Regions from separate parts of the Xanthomonas sp. NCPPB 3218 genome, predicted to be linked through region 1. Evidence: predicted binding sites of a transcription regulator. Region 1 holds the regulator's gene; each other region holds the start of a gene.
What was found. The regulator FliA, encoded in region 1, starts transcription of late flagellar genes. The targets are predictions, from matches to a motif close to TAAAGTTTNNCNNNCNNNGGCCGATAA.
Positions count from the first base shown of each region.

Region 1 (4,185 bases):
CATGACCACTGCGCGGCTTGCCGGTGGCTTCGCGCAGGGCCGGCGATTCGATGCCGTGGTCGATCGCGTTGCGCACCAGGTGCACCAGCGGGTCGGCCAGGGCTTCGACCAGGTTGCGGTCCAGTTCCGTCTCGGCGCCGATCAGTTCCAGTTCCACTTCCTTGGACAGCGTGCGCGCGACATCGCGGGCCACCTTGGGAAAGCGCGCGAACACCTTGCTGACCGGTTGCATGCGGGTGCGCATCACCGCGGTCTGCAGGCGCGCGGTGGCGATGTCCAGCGTGCTGACCGCGCGGTCGAGTTCTTCGTCGCGCAGGCGGGTACGCAGGGTCTTGAGGCGATTGCGCGACAGCACCAGTTCGCCGATCAGGTTGACGATGGCGTCCAGGCGCTTGGTGTCCACGCGCACGGTCTGCTCGGCGTCGGCCGCCTTGGCCGCCGCCTTGGGCGCGGCCTTGGCGCCCGGCGCAGCAGCGCCGTGTGCGTCATCGTGTGCGGGTGCAGCGGCAGCGGCCTTGGGCGCGGCCTTGACCGCCGGCGGGCCGCTCTTGGCATCGAACTGCGCAATCAGCGAGGCCGGTGCATGCGGCACGGTTTCGCCCGAGCCCATCGCATCCAGCATGGCCTGCAAATAATCCAGCGACTGTTGCGCGGCATCGAAGTGATGCGCCTGCAACACCGCCTGGCCGGAGCGCGCCATGCCCAGGGTTTCCTCGGCGGCGTGGCAGAGCTCCACCATCGGCTTGATCGCCAGGAAGCCGGCGCCGCCCTTGAGCGTGTGGAAGCCGCGGAACACCGCGTTGAGCTGGTCGGCTTCGTCCGGTGCCTGTTCCAGCGACACCAGCTGTTCGCCGAGGCGATCCAGGATTTCCTGGGCCTCGACAATGAAATCGGCAGCAATATCGTCTGGAACAGCACTCATGGTTACAGCCCCAATCCGGACAGCAGGTCGTCGGCGTCGTCCTGCGACACCGCGTGACGGTCCAGGCCCTTGACTGCAGGACCGGCAAGACCGCCGTCGTCTTTCTTCGGCTCGGGATTCTTCGGCGGCAGGCCGAGTGCACCGAAGCCCTCGTGCACGCGCCGCACGATCCCGGCCACGCGACGGATGATCTGGCCGCTCAGGTCCTGGTAGCTCTGCGCCAGCGACAGCTCGGTCAGGTTATGGCGCATCTTGTCCATCAGCGCGCCCTGGTCCTGGTTCAGGCCACCGTCGCGCAGCTGATTGGCCAGCTCGCGGCATTCCTCGACCAGGTCCAGCGTGCGATGGCTGGCCTTCTCGGTCATTTCCACCACGTGGTCCAGGCGCGAGCAGGCATCGTCCAGTTCGCCGGCTTCCTCGGGCACGGTGGGCAGCTCGCCCAGCGCCTGCCCGAGTTCGCGCGCGAGCCGGCTCAGGCTCTGCATCATCGGGCGCGTGCGCAGCGCGGCGAGGTGGTCCACCTCGCGCCGCCAGGCGACCTGGTCACCGCTTTCCAGTGCATCGAGCGCGTGCTGCAGGCGTTCGATCAGGGCGGCACGTTCGGCATCGGCTTCCACGGTGGCGTTCATCAGGCGGTCGCCGCCAGACGTTCGAACACCTTGCCCAGCTTCTCTTCCAGCGTCTGTGCGGTGAACGGCTTGATGATGTAGCCGTTCACGCCGCACTGGGCCGCTTCGATGATCTGCTCGCGCTTGGCTTCGGCGGTCACCATCATCACCGGCAGGTGCTTGAGCTTGGCGTCGGCGCGGATGTTGCGCAGCAGGTCGATGCCGGTCATGCCGGGCATGTTCCAGTCGGTGACCACGAAATCGAACGGGCCGGCCCGCAACGCCGCCAATGCGCTGTTGCCGTCTTCGGCCTCTGCGGTATTGGTGAAGCCCAGATCGCCCAACAGATTCTTGACGATACGTCGCATCGTCGAGAAGTCGTCCACGATCAAAATCCGCATGTTCTTGTTCACATCAAGCTCCTAACACTAAAAAATGCGCGAAAAAATCATTCGTCAATTTCGACACCGGCATCGGCCAGTTCGAAGACCTTGAGGCGGCCGCGCAGACGCACCACCGCCTGGCCATGGATCTGGCAGACGCGCGATTCGCTGACACCGAGCACGGCGCCGATTTCTTTCAGGTTCAATTCCTGTTCGTAGTACAGCGACAGCACCAGCTGCTCGCGCTCGGGCAACTGGCCGATGGCCTTGCCCAGCTCGCGGCCGAATTCGCCACGCTCCATCATCTGCTGCGGATTGGGGCCGCCCTTGGCGGTGGTGTCCAGCTCGCCGTGATCCTCGATCCGCGACTCCAGGCTCAGCACCTGACCGCGGGCGGCATCTTCCATCAGACGCAGGTAGTCGGGCAGCGGCATCTCCATCGCGGCGGCCACTTCGGTGGCGGCGGCGGCGCGGCCGGTGTGCTGTTCGATCTTGCGCACGGCGGCGGCAGCGTCGCGTGCGCGGCGGTGCGCCGAGCGCGGCACCCAGTCGCCCCGCCGGATCTCGTCGATCATCGAGCCGCGGATGCGGATCGAGGCATAGGTTTCGAACGAGGCGCCCTGTTCGGAGTCGTAACTGCGCGAGGCTTCGATCAGGCCGATCATGCCGGCCTGGATCAGATCGTCCACTTCCACGCTCGCCGGCAGGCGCGCGGCCAGATGGTGGGCGATACGGCGCACCAGGTCGGCGTGCTGGGTGACGATGTCGTTGGCGTTGTTGCGCTGCACGGCGCGGTACTGCGCGCTGGCCGTGGTTGCGGTAGCGGTGCTCATGCGGCCACTCCCCGTTGGATGATGCGTTCGACGAAGAACTCGACATTGCCGCGCGGCACGGTGGGGGCCTGCCAGCGCGAGGTACGGCGAGCGATTTCTGCAATGGCCTGCGCCGACGGACTGGCGGGGTAGGCCTTGATGACCGGCTGCTGGCGCTGCACCGACAGGCGCAACCAGTCGTCCTGCGGCACGTGGCCGAGGTAGTTCAGCGACACGTCGCCGAGGAATTTTTCGCAGACCCGCGACAGCTTGTCGTACAGCAGGCGGCCCTCGTTGGGGTCGCGCACCATGTTGGCGATGATCTGCAGGCGGTCCACGCCGCGTTCGCGCGAGAGCACCTTGATCAGCGCGTAGGCGTCGGTGATCGAGGCCGGCTCGTCGCAGACCACCACCACGGTGTCCTGGGCGGCTTGGCAGAAGGTCAGCACGCTGTCGGTGATGCCGGCAGCGGTGTCGATGACCATCACGTCCAGGTCGCGTTCCAGCTCGGAGAACACGTTGACCAGGCCGATGTGCTGGGCCGGGGCCAGTTCGGCCATGTGGCGGCGGCCGGAGGCGGCCGGGACCACCAGCACGCCGCCGGGGCCTTCGATGATCACTTCATCCAGCGTGCAGCGGCCGGCGATCAGGTCGGCCAGGGTGTACTTGGGCGACAGGCCCAGCACCACGTCCAGGTTGGCCAGGCCCAGGTCGGCGTCCAGCAGCAGGGTGCGCTTGCCCATGTCGGCCAGCGCCACGGCCAGGTTGGCGGAGATGTTGGTTTTACCCACGCCGCCCTTGCCACCGGTCACGGCAATGGTGCGCACCGGGCCCAGGGGCTCGGGACGGGTCGCCGACAGGGGGAAGGCGTTGGTCAGCTTGGCGTATTCACGCGACTGCATGGTTGTGCTCCGGAGTACAGGGCTTATCGGCAGCGCGCCGCAAATCTTCAAGGCGAAGAACGAGACTGGCGGCATTGGCGCGGTGCAGGTCGTCGGGGACCCGCTGTCCGTCAGTCACCCAGGTGATGGGCATTTGGTGATCGACGACGACCGACAGCGCACTACCGAAGCGGCCGGTCTCGTCAAGTTTGGTCAGCACCACGCCCTGGGGCTTGGCGTGGGCGAAGCGGCGCACGACCTCGTCGAGGTCGGAAAAGTGCGCGTTGGCAGGCAGCACCAGCAGCGAGGTGACCTGGTGCGCGGCGCGCAGCCAGTTCAGCTGGGCGGCCAGGGCGCGGTCGCGCTGGCCCATGCCGGCGGTGTCGATCAGCACCAGCTTGTAGTCGCGCAGGCGCTCGAGCAGTTCCAGCAGGCTTTCGGCGCTGTCGGCCTCGTGCACGGCGATGCCGAGCTGACGGCCGTAGCTGTGCAGCTGCTCGCGGCCGCCGACGCGCTGGGTGTCGGTGGTGACCAGGGCCACGTCGCGCGGGGCGTGCTGGGCGGCGAAGCGCTGGGCGA
Region 1 covers NZ_CM161516.1:2,273,023-2,277,207, forward strand. The annotation lists gene AC1PLS_RS09980 (chemotaxis protein CheA) at 1-922, opposite strand, end outside; gene AC1PLS_RS09985 (protein phosphatase CheZ) at 925-1,551, opposite strand; gene cheY (chemotaxis response regulator CheY) at 1,551-1,943, opposite strand; gene AC1PLS_RS09995 (RNA polymerase sigma factor FliA) at 1,979-2,746, opposite strand; gene AC1PLS_RS10000 (MinD/ParA family protein) at 2,743-3,627, opposite strand; gene flhF (flagellar biosynthesis GTPase FlhF) at 3,614-4,185, opposite strand, start outside.

Region 2 (4,185 bases), 1.1 Mb from region 1:
CGGCCAGGACGCTGGCGGCGAGCAGGGCGCCGTGCGACAGCGTCAGCGCAAAGCCGGCGACCACCACCACGACGGGCAAGGCGAGGGCGAGGGCGGCGGTGAACCACAACTGCGTGGCGATCGGGAGACGGTGTGACATGGCGGCAGCTTCCTGGGCTCAGGGAACAACGAATGACGCGGTGATGTGGGGAGTGCTGGTGTGGTGACTCAGGCCGCCAGGGCGTCCTGATTTGGATGCAATTGCTGCAGCAGGCTGGGCACATCGAGAATCAGCGCGACATCGCCGCTGCCCAGGATGCTCGAGCCACTGATGCCCTTGACCTGCGCGAAAACCTTGGACAACGGCTTGATCACGGTCTGCCATTCGCCCAGCAAGGTGTCCACGACCAGGCCGAAGCGCTGGGCGCCCTGGCGGATCACCACGATGCTTTCGCGCGCCGGGGTCCTGCCGCCAAGCGCGAACAGTTCGCGCAGGCGCACATACGGCAGCACGCTGCCACGCAGGTCGATGTAGTCGCTGGCGTAGTCGGGGGTGAACTCCACGCATTCCTCCACCACGTCCAGCGGCACCACGAACACCGACTTGCCGACGCCGACCTGGAAGCCGTTGATGATGGCCAGCGTCAGCGGCAGTCGCACCGAGATGGTGGTGCCCACGCCGGCGCTGCTGTCGATTTCCACGGTGCCGCGCAGCGCGGTGATGTTGCGCTTGACCACGTCCATGCCGACGCCGCGCCCGGACAGGTTGGTGACCTTTTCGGCGGTGGAGAACCCCGGCTCGAAGATCATCGCGAACACCTCGCGGTCGCTGAGCTGGCGGCCCGGCTCGATCAGACCGCGTTCCAGCGCCTTGGCCAGGATGCGGTCGCGGTTCAGGCCGCCGCCGTCGTCGGTGATCTGGATGACGATGCTGCCGGAGTCGTGATACGCATTGAGGCCAACGGTGCCGCGTGCGGGCTTGCCGCGCGCCACGCGCACGTCCGCCGGCTCGATGCCGTGGTCCATGGCGTTGCGCACCAGATGGGTGAGCGGGTCGCCGATCTTTTCCACCACCGACTTGTCCAGCTCGGTGTCCTCGCCGGCCACCACCAGCGCGATGTCCTTACCGAGTTCGCGCGCCACATCGTGCACCACGCGCTGGAAGCGGCTGAAGGTGCCGCCGATCTTGACCATACGCAGTTGCAGAGCGCTTTCACGCACCTCTTCCACCAGGCCGGCCAGGATCGAGGCCGATTCCAGCAACTGCGCGTCGCCGGTGCGCTGTGCGTTGGCATTGGTGCCGGCCACCGCGATGATGAGTTCGCCGACCAGATCGATCATGCGATCGAGCTTGTCGGCGTCGACGCGGATCGAGCGCGCGTCGGGGTTGCGTGCGCCGGTGTCCTGCGGCGCGCGTGCCGGCGTTGCGGCCGGCACGGCAGCCAGCGCGCCGACGACCGGCGCGGCAGCCACGACCGGCTCGCTGGCAGGCACGGCGCTGGCGTCCATCGGTGCCGGCACCGAAAGGATCTCCAGGTCGCAGTCTTCGCGCACGAACTCGAACACGTCCTCGATCGCGGCACGGTCGGCATCGCTGCGCAGCAGGATCTGGAAGCCCAGGTAATTGGCTTCCGGATCGAGCGCTTCGAAGCTCGGCAGCTGGCTGACGTCGGTGCTGATCGACTCGACCGAGCCCAGCCCGCGCAGGTTGCGGATCAGCTTGAGCGGCGAGTTGCCGTAGCGCAGCGCGTCGGCGAACAGTTTCAGCGTGATGCGCCAGTAACCGCTCTGTTTTTCCGGGGTGCTGTGCTGGATGGCGGAGGCGGTGACACCGCATGCGCTGGCCTGCAGGTAGGTCTGCAGTTGTGCCAGCAGGGGGTCGGCCTCTGCCGCCAGTGCGTCGGCATCGGCGTGAGCGGGGTCGGCGGCGGTTTCCACCAGGGCATGAATATGGTCGCAGCACACCAGCAGCAGCGCGATCAGTTCCGAGCTCAGCGTCAGCGCGTCGTCGCGCACCAGGTCCAGCACGCTTTCCACGACATGGGTGAAGCCGACCAGCTGCGGCAGATCGAACAGGCCGCCCGAGCCCTTGATGGTGTGCGCCGCACGGAAGATCGCGTTGACCGCATCCGGCGAGGACTCGCCACGCTCGGCTTCGAGCAGGTGACGTTCCATGTCTTCGAGCAGGTCCCGGCTCTCGGCCAGGAAGGTCTGCATCAGCTGGTTCATATCCATACGCGTTGCCGGTCCCTTAGTGAATGCGTTCGCCGATACCCGCAACCGCATGCGGGTACAAGGCTTCGAGCAGGCCGAGCAGTTCGATCACATCGACCACCGCGCGGCTGGAATCGGTCAGCGAAAACGGCCGGCCGTCGGCCTGGATCGCCTGCTTGGTCGCCAGCAGCAACTGCAGGCCGGTGGTGTCGATCTCGCTGACCGCGCCCAGGTCCAGGTGCAACCCGCCCGGATGCAGCAAGGCCGGCTGCAGCAGCGGCTTGAGTTCGGCAGCGCGACGGATGGTCATCTCGCCTTCCAGGGCGAGCGTCAGCGGCGCGGGTAGATCGGACAGTGGCGTGTTCATGGATGCCTCAAGCGATGCGGTGGCGCACGGATGCGTGCCTGACGCGGAAAAGGTCGCTCCGGCGCGGGGTCGCATGGGCAGCTCTGCACACGGCGATCACGTCGGTCCATGCAGGTATCGGCGCGCGGCAGGAATATTTAGGCCAAATTCACCGCGGTGACGGATTTGCGAAATCCATCACTTCCCGCGTATTAACTGCTCAGCTTTGTCGCAAGCAGACTCAGGAAGCCGGTGTCCCGGACAGTCGTGCAGGACACCGCGCTACCTTTCAGCCGACTTCTTCACTCGCTGCGTCGGGTGCATGTGCGTGACCGCAGCGGGGAACACGCATGAAACAGGCAACATGGGACCGGGCCGGCATCGTCTGCGGCGTTGGGCGTTAGTGAAAATGCCGCATCGGCTTGGATTCGCAGCGGCCCCCGCCTGCGACGCGCTCGACGCGTCCTTGCGTCCTGCACGGTCCAGCACGCTGCGTAAAGCAGGCGCAACCGCCCGGCGCGCGTTTCTACCTGGGTGCGAGCATCGTCAGCAGGCCGCGTGCGGCGTTGAAACGGTCCGCGCCCTCCGGTAGCGGCAGCTTGATGCGCAGTTTGTCCGGGCCGTCCATGGTGTAGATCTTGGGCTGCTTCTGGATCATCTGGATCACCGCGACCGGGTCGATCGCCGGTTTTGCCTCGAAGACCAGCCGGCCACCGTTCTCGCCCAGGTCCAGCTTGCGCACACCCAGCGCATTGGCCTGCAGCTTGAGCTCGGCAATCGCGAACAGGTGCTTGACCGGGTCCGGCAGCAGGCCGAAGCGGTCGATCATCTCCACCTGCAATTCGCGCAGCGCATCGGCATCGCGTGCGCTGGAGATGCGCTTGTACAGCGTCAGGCGCGTATGCACGTCGGGCAGGTAATCCTCGGGAATCAGCGCGGCCACATGCAGCTCGACCTCGGCGCCGCGGACCTCCTCGCCGGCATCCAGGTCCGGCAGCTTGCCCTGGCGGATGCTGCGCACCGCGCGTTCCAGCAGCTCGGTGTACAGGCTGAAACCGACCTCGGCCATCTGCCCGCTCTGGTCTTCGCCCAGCAACTCGCCGGCACCGCGGATCTCCAGATCGTGGGTGGCCAGGGTGAAGCCGGCGCCGAGCTCGTCCATGGAGGCGATCGCCTCCAGGCGCTTTTCCGCATCGGAGGTCATCGAGCGACGATCCGGCACCACCAGGTACGCATAGGCGCGGTGATGCGAGCGGCCGACGCGGCCGCGCAGCTGGTGCAACTGCGCCAGGCCGAAGCGGTCGGCGCGGTTGATGATGATGGTGTTGGCATTGGGGATGTCGATGCCCGATTCGATGATCGTGGTCGACAGCAGCACATTGAAGCGCTGCTTCTGGAAGTCGAGCATCACCCGCTCCAGCTCGCGCTCGGGCATCTGCCCATGCGCGATACCGATGCGCGCCTCCGGCACCAGTTCGGACAGCTCGCGCTGCATGCGCACGATGCTTTCCACATCGTTGTGCAGGAAGTACAGCTGCCCGCCGCGACTGAGCTCGCGCTGGAAGGCCTCGCGCAGCAGCGCGTTGTCCCAGGCGGTGATGAAGGTCTGCACCGCCAGCCGGTTCGGCGGCGGGGTGGCGATGATC
Region 2 covers NZ_CM161516.1:3,401,410-3,405,594, reverse strand. The annotation lists gene AC1PLS_RS14115 (methyl-accepting chemotaxis protein) at 1-139, opposite strand, end outside; gene AC1PLS_RS14110 (chemotaxis protein CheA) at 208-2,214, opposite strand; gene AC1PLS_RS14105 (STAS domain-containing protein) at 2,231-2,560, opposite strand; gene mfd (transcription-repair coupling factor) at 3,066-4,185, opposite strand, start outside.
Region 2: AC1PLS_RS14105 (STAS domain-containing protein) is a predicted target of FliA. The motif match lies at 2,675-2,701, and genes of this name have one in related genera.

Region 3 (4,185 bases), 1.5 Mb from region 1:
TGGGATTACGACATCGGCCCGCAGCCGAACCTGGTCGACTGGCCGGTCGCCGGCGGCGCTACCCGCCCTGCGGTGATCCAGGCCACCAAGTCCGGTCAGGTGTTCGTGCTGGACCGCGCCACCGGTGCCCCGCTCATGCCGGTCAAGCAGATCGCTGTGCCGCAGGGCACCGATCATGGCGACTGGACCGCGGCCACCCAGCCGATCTCGCCGGGCATGCCCAATACCGTGGGCGCACCGAGCCGCGAGTACGAAACCATCGTCGAATCCGACGCCTGGGGCATGACCCCGTTCGACCAGCTGGCCTGCCGCATCCAGTTCAAGCAGCTGCGCTACGAAGGCATGTTCACCCCGCCGACCCTGCAGGGCTCGCTGGCCTTCACCGGCAACCACGGCGGCATCAACTGGGGCGGCGTCTCGGTCGATCTGCAGCGCGGCATCATGGTGATGAACAGCAATCGCCTGCCCTACACCCTGCAGGTCTACACCCGCGAAAAGATGAATGAGCTGGGCGTGGTGTCGGTGTTCGACGGCAAGAGCAAGACGCCGGGCTACATGGCGCAGAAGGGCCTGGCCTACGGCGCCCGCAAGGAGCCGTGGATGTCGCCGCTCAACACGCCGTGCGTGGCACCGCCGTGGGGCTACATCTCCGGCGTGGACCTGCGCACCCAGCAGGTGATCTGGCGGCGTCCGCTGGGCACCGGTTACGACCAGGGTCCGATGGGCATCCCGTCCAAGACCAAGTTCGAGATCGGCACGCCCAACAACAGCGGCTCGTTGGCCACCGCCGGCGGCGTGACCTTCATCGGCGCGACCCTGGACGACTTCATGCGCGGCTTCGACACCCGCACCGGCAAGCAGGTCTGGGAGACCCGCGTGCCGGCCGGCCCGCAGGCCGCTCCGCTGAGCTACACCATCGACGGCAAGCAGTACATCGTGGCCGCCGTGGGTGGGCACGACCGCATGGAAACCAAGTCGGGCGACAGCGTGATCGCCTGGGCGCTGCCCGACGACGCGGGCGCCAAGCCGGCGAAGTAAGCCGGTGTAGCGTCAGCTAGTTGGGTATCGATAGACCGGTCATCGTGAGATGGCCGGTTTTTTTTTGGGAATCGGGAATCGGGATTCGGGAATGGGAAAAGCGCTTTTCTGTCGTCTTTCACCGCTGGGCTGGATTGATGGCGCGCCCGATTCGCCAATCCCCACTCCCGATTCCCCGCGCTTCGATGCATGTTCGTTGCGTTGCACCGATGGCGCCACTGGTCAGTCTTGATTGCGTGCATGCGATCGGACTGCGTGGCGTCGCGGTCTACGAAGTGTTTACGGAGCCAGCTGATATTTCACGTGGGATTTACAATTGCAAGACCGGCGTTTGGCTGAAAGTCGCATTTTTACAGCACATCGGGCGGTACTGAAACCGCTTCCAAATCAACTACATCGGTGTTTTTGGGGGTCTGGTCGGCAGATTCCGACGAACGGTGATTTCACGCCGTCATGATTCGGGCTCGGCCGCCGATACCCCATAGCAGCCCATGCAGCGCAGGACGCCGCTCCCCACTCCGAATCACTCAGTTGGACTCAGCCTATGTCGCCCTCACCCGATGCCACCGCCGTCTCCCGCCCGCCTTCCGGCCGGAACCTTGCGCGTGCCAGCACGGCCGCATGGCTGCCTGCCGCTGCACAGATCGGGCTGCTGGGCTTGCTGACGCTCTACGCCGCCACGCTGCTGCCCGGCGGCGTCTGGACCGGCTTGGGCCGCTTGCTGCCGGCGCTGCTGGTACTGGGCGCGGCAAGTGCCGGGCTGTGGTGGTGGGCACGCCGGCGCGGTGTGGCGCAACTGCAACAGGCGATCGGCACGGTGACCGCCATCGGTGAAGGGCGCTTTCAGCGCCTGGATCTGCGCACCGCCTCCGGCGAACTCGCGCCATTGCTGCACGCCCTGCAGGCGACCCAGGACAAGCTGGCCATCCGTCTCGATGTGATGGAACAGGGGCTGCGCCACGGCCAGTTCGTGATCAAGGCGCTGGACGATCTGGACACCATGATCCGCATCGCCGACGACGACGGCCAGGTGCTGTTCGCCAACCGCAAACTGCTGGCGATGCTCAAGCTGATCGAGCCGGATGTGCAGAGCTTCCGCCCCAGCTTCCATGCCGAAGGCTTCGTCGGCGGCAGCATCGGCGACATCTATCCCGACAGCCAGGCCGCGATCGACCGCATGCGTGCGCTGACCGCCTCCAAGGCGGTGCGCGCGCCGTTCTTCGGCCGCCAGATCGACTTCGTCTACAGCCCGATCATCGCCGCCGACGGCACCAAGCTCGGCACCATCGCGCAGTGGATGGACGTCACCGCGCAGGTCAACGCCGAGCAGGCGCTGATCCAGATCATCGATGCCGCCGCGGCCGGCGATTTCAGCCGGCGCATGCAAATCGACGGCATGGATGGCGTGCTGCTGTCGCTGGCGCAGGGCATCAACCGCATCTACGACTCGGTGGAAACCCACCTGGCCGCCTTGGCGCGGGTGATCGGTGCACTGGCCGAAGGCGACCTCACCCAGCGCGTGGAGGGCGATGCGCACGGCATCTTCGCGCGCCTGCGCGACGACACCAACCAGACCGTGACCCGGCTGACCGAGATCATCGGCGACATCCAGATCGCATCGGACACGATCCGCCGCGCGGCGGTGGAAATCGCCGCCGGTAACGCCGACCTGTCCGAGCGCACCGAGCAACAGGCCGCCAATCTGGAAGAAACCGCCAGCTCCATGGAAGAACTCACCTCCACCGTGAAGCAGAACGCCGACAGCGCGCTGCAGGCCAACCGGCTGGTGGTGGGCACCGGCGAAGTCGCGCAGAACGGCGGCCAGGTGATGGACGATGTGGTGTCCACCATGGGCCAGATCAGCACTGCCTCGCGCAAGATCGGCGAGATCATCGGCGTCATCGACGGCATCGCCTTCCAGACCAATATCCTGGCGCTCAACGCCGCGGTGGAAGCCGCACGCGCCGGCGAACAGGGCCGCGGCTTTGCGGTGGTCGCCTCGGAAGTGCGCGCGCTGGCGCGACGCTCGGCCGATGCGGCCAAGGAGATCAAGACGCTGATCGCCGACTCCACCGACAAGGTCGAACTGGGCTCGGGCCTGGTGCACCGCGCCGGCGCGACCATGCGCGAGATCGTCGGCTCGGTCAAACACGTCACCGACATCATGAGCGAGATCACCGCCGCCAGCGCCGAGCAATCCAGCGGCATCGAACAGGTCAACCGTACCGTCGCGCAACTGGACGAAGTCACCCAACGCAACGCCGCGCTGGTGGAAGAAGCCACCGCCGCCGCGCGCAGCCTGGAAGAACAGGCCGTGGAACTGGCCGATGCGGTGTCGATCTTCCGCCTGCAGCCTGCGCACAGCGGCAACCCGAAAGCAGCGCCCGCAAGCTTCAAAAACGCAGCCGCGTAAGCCGCCGTCACGGAATCACCGTAGGAGCGCACCTGGGCGCGACGAAGCTTTCCCGGTAACGCCCCATCGCGCCCAGGTGCGCTCCTACGTCTAGCTGGGGCGCTAGTCGAGAAACCGCTCGCGCTGCTCCGGTGTCGGCAGCATGCAATGCTCGCTGCGACCGAACCAGCGGTAGCGATGGCGTGCGATCAGGCGATAGCCGATGTCGCGCACGCGACGCGGTACCACGCGCAACACCGTGGCCAGCCGCCAGAAGCCGCCCAACCCGGCCAGCACCCGCACGATCGCGTCGCTGTCGGTCCATGCACCGCGGTCATCCACCAGCAGAAACGACAACGGGTCGTCCGGATCCAGCCCATGCTGCTGCAACAGCGCACGTCCGGCCTGGCCCTGCATTGCGGCAAAGCGATAATGCCCGCGTCGATCGTGACGCAGCAGGAACCTGACCCAGCCATTGCACAGCAGGCACACGCCATCGAACACGATGGTCGCGGGCACAGCACCTGGCTGACGGCCGGGCGGCTCCACGCGCGACGGCTTCGAGTGAGGGGTCTCCAACTGAGATGTCTCCAGCTGAGACACGTCAACGAGCGGTGGATCAACGCGGTTCAAGCCAGCCCTCGTAGCGAATGAACTGGCCGACCAGCGGCAAGTGCACGTCGACCAGGAACCCGTAACGCCCGGCGTCGGCATGCTCGCGGCAACGCACCTGCTCGAACCAGCGCGCAGGCAAC
Region 3 covers NZ_CM161516.1:3,787,655-3,791,839, forward strand. The annotation lists gene AC1PLS_RS15725 (glucose/quinate/shikimate family membrane-bound PQQ-dependent dehydrogenase) at 1-1,038, shown strand, start outside; gene AC1PLS_RS15730 (methyl-accepting chemotaxis protein) at 1,583-3,451, shown strand; gene AC1PLS_RS15735 (thiol-disulfide oxidoreductase DCC family protein) at 3,554-3,979, opposite strand; gene AC1PLS_RS15740 (DUF4166 domain-containing protein) at 4,050-4,185, opposite strand, start outside.
Region 3: AC1PLS_RS15730 (methyl-accepting chemotaxis protein) is a predicted target of FliA. The motif match lies at 1,490-1,516, and genes of this name have one in related genera.

Region 4 (4,185 bases), 1.5 Mb from region 1:
CGCGTGCGTCCGGCTTGCCGACGCCGATGTGGTCCCAATGCGCGCTGTAGATCAGCGTTTCATCCGGATGCGTGCTGCCTGGCAGCCGTGCAACCACGTTGTGCGAGGTGATCACGTCGGATTTGACCTGGTAGCTGGCGCTCAGTCCCTGGCCCTTGAGTTCCACCGGCTTGAAGCCGCGCGTCTGCGCCTGCTTCTTCAAGGTGTCGAAATCCAGCCCGGCCTGCTTGAACAGGTCGGCGGCCAGATCGCGCTGGATCCAGCCTTCCAGGGTGGGATGCGCGGCGCGCGGGTTGTCGCGCACCACGTCGAACATGGTGTTGGTGTTGGAGCTGGCCACGGTGTCCCAGCCATAGGAGGCGGGCGCGGTTTCGTGCACCACCAGCACGCCGAGCGCGCCCTGGCGGGCGCCTTCTTCGTACTTGTAGGTCCAGCGGCCGTAGTAGGTCATGCCGGCACCGTCGAAGGCGCCCTTGCCGGTTTCGAAATCCGGATCGTTGATCAGCACCACCGCGATCTTGCCCTTCAGGTCCACGCCCTTGAAGTCGTCCCAGTCACGCTCCGGCGCCTTGACGCCGTAGCCGACGAACACCAGCGGTGCGTTGGCGATGTCGACCTTGGACGAGCCATCCAGTGCGGCGCGGATGGCGATCTGCTTGCCCTGGGTCAGCGCCTGCGGCTTGCCGGCGTGCTGCAGGGCGATGGTCGGCGTGCCGACGATATCGGCGCGGCGCAGCGGCACCGCCTGGGTCCAGCCGCGCTTGCCGTCGGTCAGGTCGCCGCCCGGCTGCAGGCCGGCGTCGGCGAACTGCTTGCTCAGGTAGGCAATGGTCTTTTCTTCGCCGGCGGTGGCCGGGCCGCGGCCTTCATAAGCATCGGAGGCCAGCTCCTTGACGTCGCGCGAGATGCGCGCGCCATCGAAGCTCGGCGTCGCCGCCATCAGTGCGGTCGAGACCGCCATCGCCAGCATTCCCATTGCAACGCGTTTGGTAACAACTCGCTTCACTGCAGCACCCAGGTAGTGTCCGAACAGCCCTGGAGTGTAGCCACTGCGGCGTTCGATCGGCTATGCACGACGACAGGCGATGCCCGCCGTCGCGCCAGCGCCACTGCCGCTCAGAACAGGTCGACGCTGCCGACCTGCTGGGCGACCTGCTGCATCTTTCCGCTCGCCACCAGTTCGGCGTAGACCTCGGTGCGATTGCGGCCGTGCTGCTTTGCCCAGTACAGCGCCTTGTCGGCCTCGTCGAGCAGCTGGCTGATCAACTGTCCGTCGGTGAGCTCGACGATGCCGGTACTGAGCGTGACCTTGCCGACCTGCGGAAACACCTGCTCGGCCACCGCTACACGGAAGCGCTCGAACAGGCTCACCGCGATGTCGCGGTCCACGCCGCGCAACACGATCACGAACTCCTCGCCACCGAAGCGGAACAGCAGATCGTCCTGACGGAAGCAGCGCTGCATCAATTGCGCAACCAGCAACAGCACCTCGTCGCCATACAGGTGGCCGAAGCTGTCGTTGACGCGCTTGAAGTGATCGATGTCGACGATCCCCAGCCACACGCCTTCGCTGGCCGCCGCATCCGCACCACCGGCGAACAGGCGCAGGATCACATCGTCGAAGGTCTTGCGGTTACGCAGGCCGGTCAACGCATCGCGCTGGGCATCGTCGAGCAGGCTGCGGTAATTCTGGAAGAAGCGCGCAAAGCCCTGCAGCATCACCTGCTCGGCAGCGCCGGGCGCGCGCGCGCCGCCCACGCGCAGGCAGGTGCGAATGCCGCGTGCTTCCATCATCGGGTACACCAGCAGCGCGCGGCCGTCCTGCTGCAACTGCACCACATCGCCCGGCCCGTGCAGGTCGGCCAGTTGCGCGCGCATCTGCGCGTCGTGGATGTCGGCTACCGTCAGCGACAGCCGGCCATCCTCGCGCAGCCGCGTTTCGGCCATGGTGCGGCCATCCGGCGCGATGCGCAGCAACGACAGTTCCTCGGACGCGCAAACCTCGCGCATGGTGCGCAGCAGACTCAGGTCGAGCAGATCGGCATCGCGGATGGCGGTCAGGTCCACCATGCGTTCCAGCAACGGTGCCGTGGTCATTGCCGCACCATCCCGCGTGCAGACGCAGGCCCGCAGCGCCGGTCACGGCACGCGGGCACACCTCTCGGGCTGGAACGCACTGGCATCACGACGGGTTACCGGCAGTCTCGATGCCGGTTCATCGGCGCTGAACGCGCGAACTTGAGTCCGCCCGCCGGCCGGCGCAGCGCACGGCCAGCCGGCGTACACGGATGTGCAGGCGCACGACCGGCCGGCGCACCAGCGCGCTTACGGCAGTGCGGACTCCAGCGCATCGTCGCCCAGCGCGTGCGCCTGCATCAGGCGCCGGCTGCCGGCATTCAGCCCTTTGACCTGGACGTCCAGCCCATGATGACGCAGCCGCTGCACCACCTTGTCCAGCGCCGCCACCGCGGTGATGTCCCAGAAATGCGCGCGGCCGACGTCGATCACCACTGCGCGGCCGGGCACCTGGCGCGCGTCGAAGGCGTCGATGAACACGTCGGCCGAGGCGAAGAACACCTGCCCGCGCACGTGGTAGGTACGCACGCCGTCGTCGCCGTCGCTGTGCGTGATCTGCAGCAGCCCGGCCACCTTGAAGGTGAAGAACACCCCGCTCAATACCACGCCCACCGCCACCCCGGCGGCCAGATTGCGGGTGACCAGGGTCACCGCCACGGTGGCCAGCATCACCACGCTGGAGGTGCGCGGATGGGTGACCACGGTGCGCAGCGAACGCCAGTCGAAAGTCTCGGCCGAGACCATCACCATGATCGCCACCAGCGCGATCACCGGTACCTGCGAGACCCACGGCTTGAGCAGCACCATCAGGATCAGCAGGAACACCCCGGCGAACAGGGTGGAGAGACGGCCGCGCCCGCCGTATTTCACGTTGCCCACGGTCTGCCCGATCATGCCGCAGCCGGCGATGCCGCCGAACAGGCTGGCAGCGGTGTTGGCCAGACCCAGCCCGGTGCACTCGCGGTTCTTGTTGCTCGGGGTGTCGGTGAGTTCGTCGACCACGCGTGCGGTCATCAGCGATTCGAGCAGCCCCACCATCGCGATGGCCAGCGCCGGCAGGGCGATGATGCGCAAGGTCTCCAGCGTCAGCGGCACCGCCGGCCATTGCAGGACCGGCAGCGCGTTGGGCAGCTTGCCCAGATCGGCCACCGTCTCCAGTGGCAGGTGCAACGCTGATCCCAGCACCGTCAGCACCAGGATGCACAGCAGCGGCGAAGGAATCGCCGACACGCCCGGCAGCGGCAGCCGCGGCAGGCCGTAGATGATGAGCAGGCCCAACGCCAACATGCCCCAGGTGGCCAGGTTGGCGTGCTGCAGATGCGGCAGCTGCGCGGCGAAGATCAGCACCGCCAGCGCATTGACGAAGCCGGTACGCACCGAACTGCTGACAAAGCGCATCAGCACGCCCAGCCGCAGCAGACCGAACAGGATCTGCACCGCACCGGCCAGCAGCCCGGCCGCCAGCAAATAGGGCAGGCCGTGTGCGGCCACCAGCGGTGCGGCCACCAGGGCCACCGACCCGGCCGCAGCGGAAATCATCGCTGGGCGGCCGCCGAAGAACGCGATGACAATCCCGATCACGAACGACGCGAACAGCCCCACTTGCGGGTCGACGCCGGCCACGAACGCAAAGGCGATCACTTCGGGAATCAGCGCAAAGGTAGCGACCGCACCGGCCATCAGTTCGCGCGCAGGCGAGGCGCGCCATTGCGCCAGTTCGGCACGCAGAAAGGACATTGGAAGACACTCCGGGGACAGAAAGGACAGCCTGCGGACAGGCGACAGCGGCGATAGTGTGCGCGAAAGCGACCCGGCCCGCAGCCTGCGTGTGACCGGTGCGGCAATGCGCCTTTCTGTGGTCCGGATCACGCCAAACGATGCGGCCGCGGACCAAGATGCCCCCCTCACCGGGTTCGGGTGTCGAGCCGGGTTCGCTAGGGAGATCACCATGTCCATTTTCAGGACTGCCAGTACGCTCGCACTGGCCACCGCGCTGGCGCTCGCCGCCGCACCGGCCTTCAGCTACTCCATCAGCAACAACAAGATTGTCGACGACAGCGGCAAGGTGGTCCAGCTCAAGGGCGTCAACGTGTTCGGCTTCGAGACCGG
Region 4 covers NZ_CM161516.1:775,692-779,876, reverse strand. The annotation lists gene AC1PLS_RS03385 (M28 family metallopeptidase) at 1-970, opposite strand, end outside; gene AC1PLS_RS03380 (GGDEF domain-containing protein) at 1,117-2,097, opposite strand; gene AC1PLS_RS03375 (SulP family inorganic anion transporter) at 2,326-3,813, opposite strand; gene AC1PLS_RS03370 (cellulase family glycosylhydrolase) at 4,025-4,185, shown strand, end outside.
Region 4: AC1PLS_RS03380 (GGDEF domain-containing protein) is a predicted target of FliA. The motif match lies at 2,216-2,242, and genes of this name have one in related genera.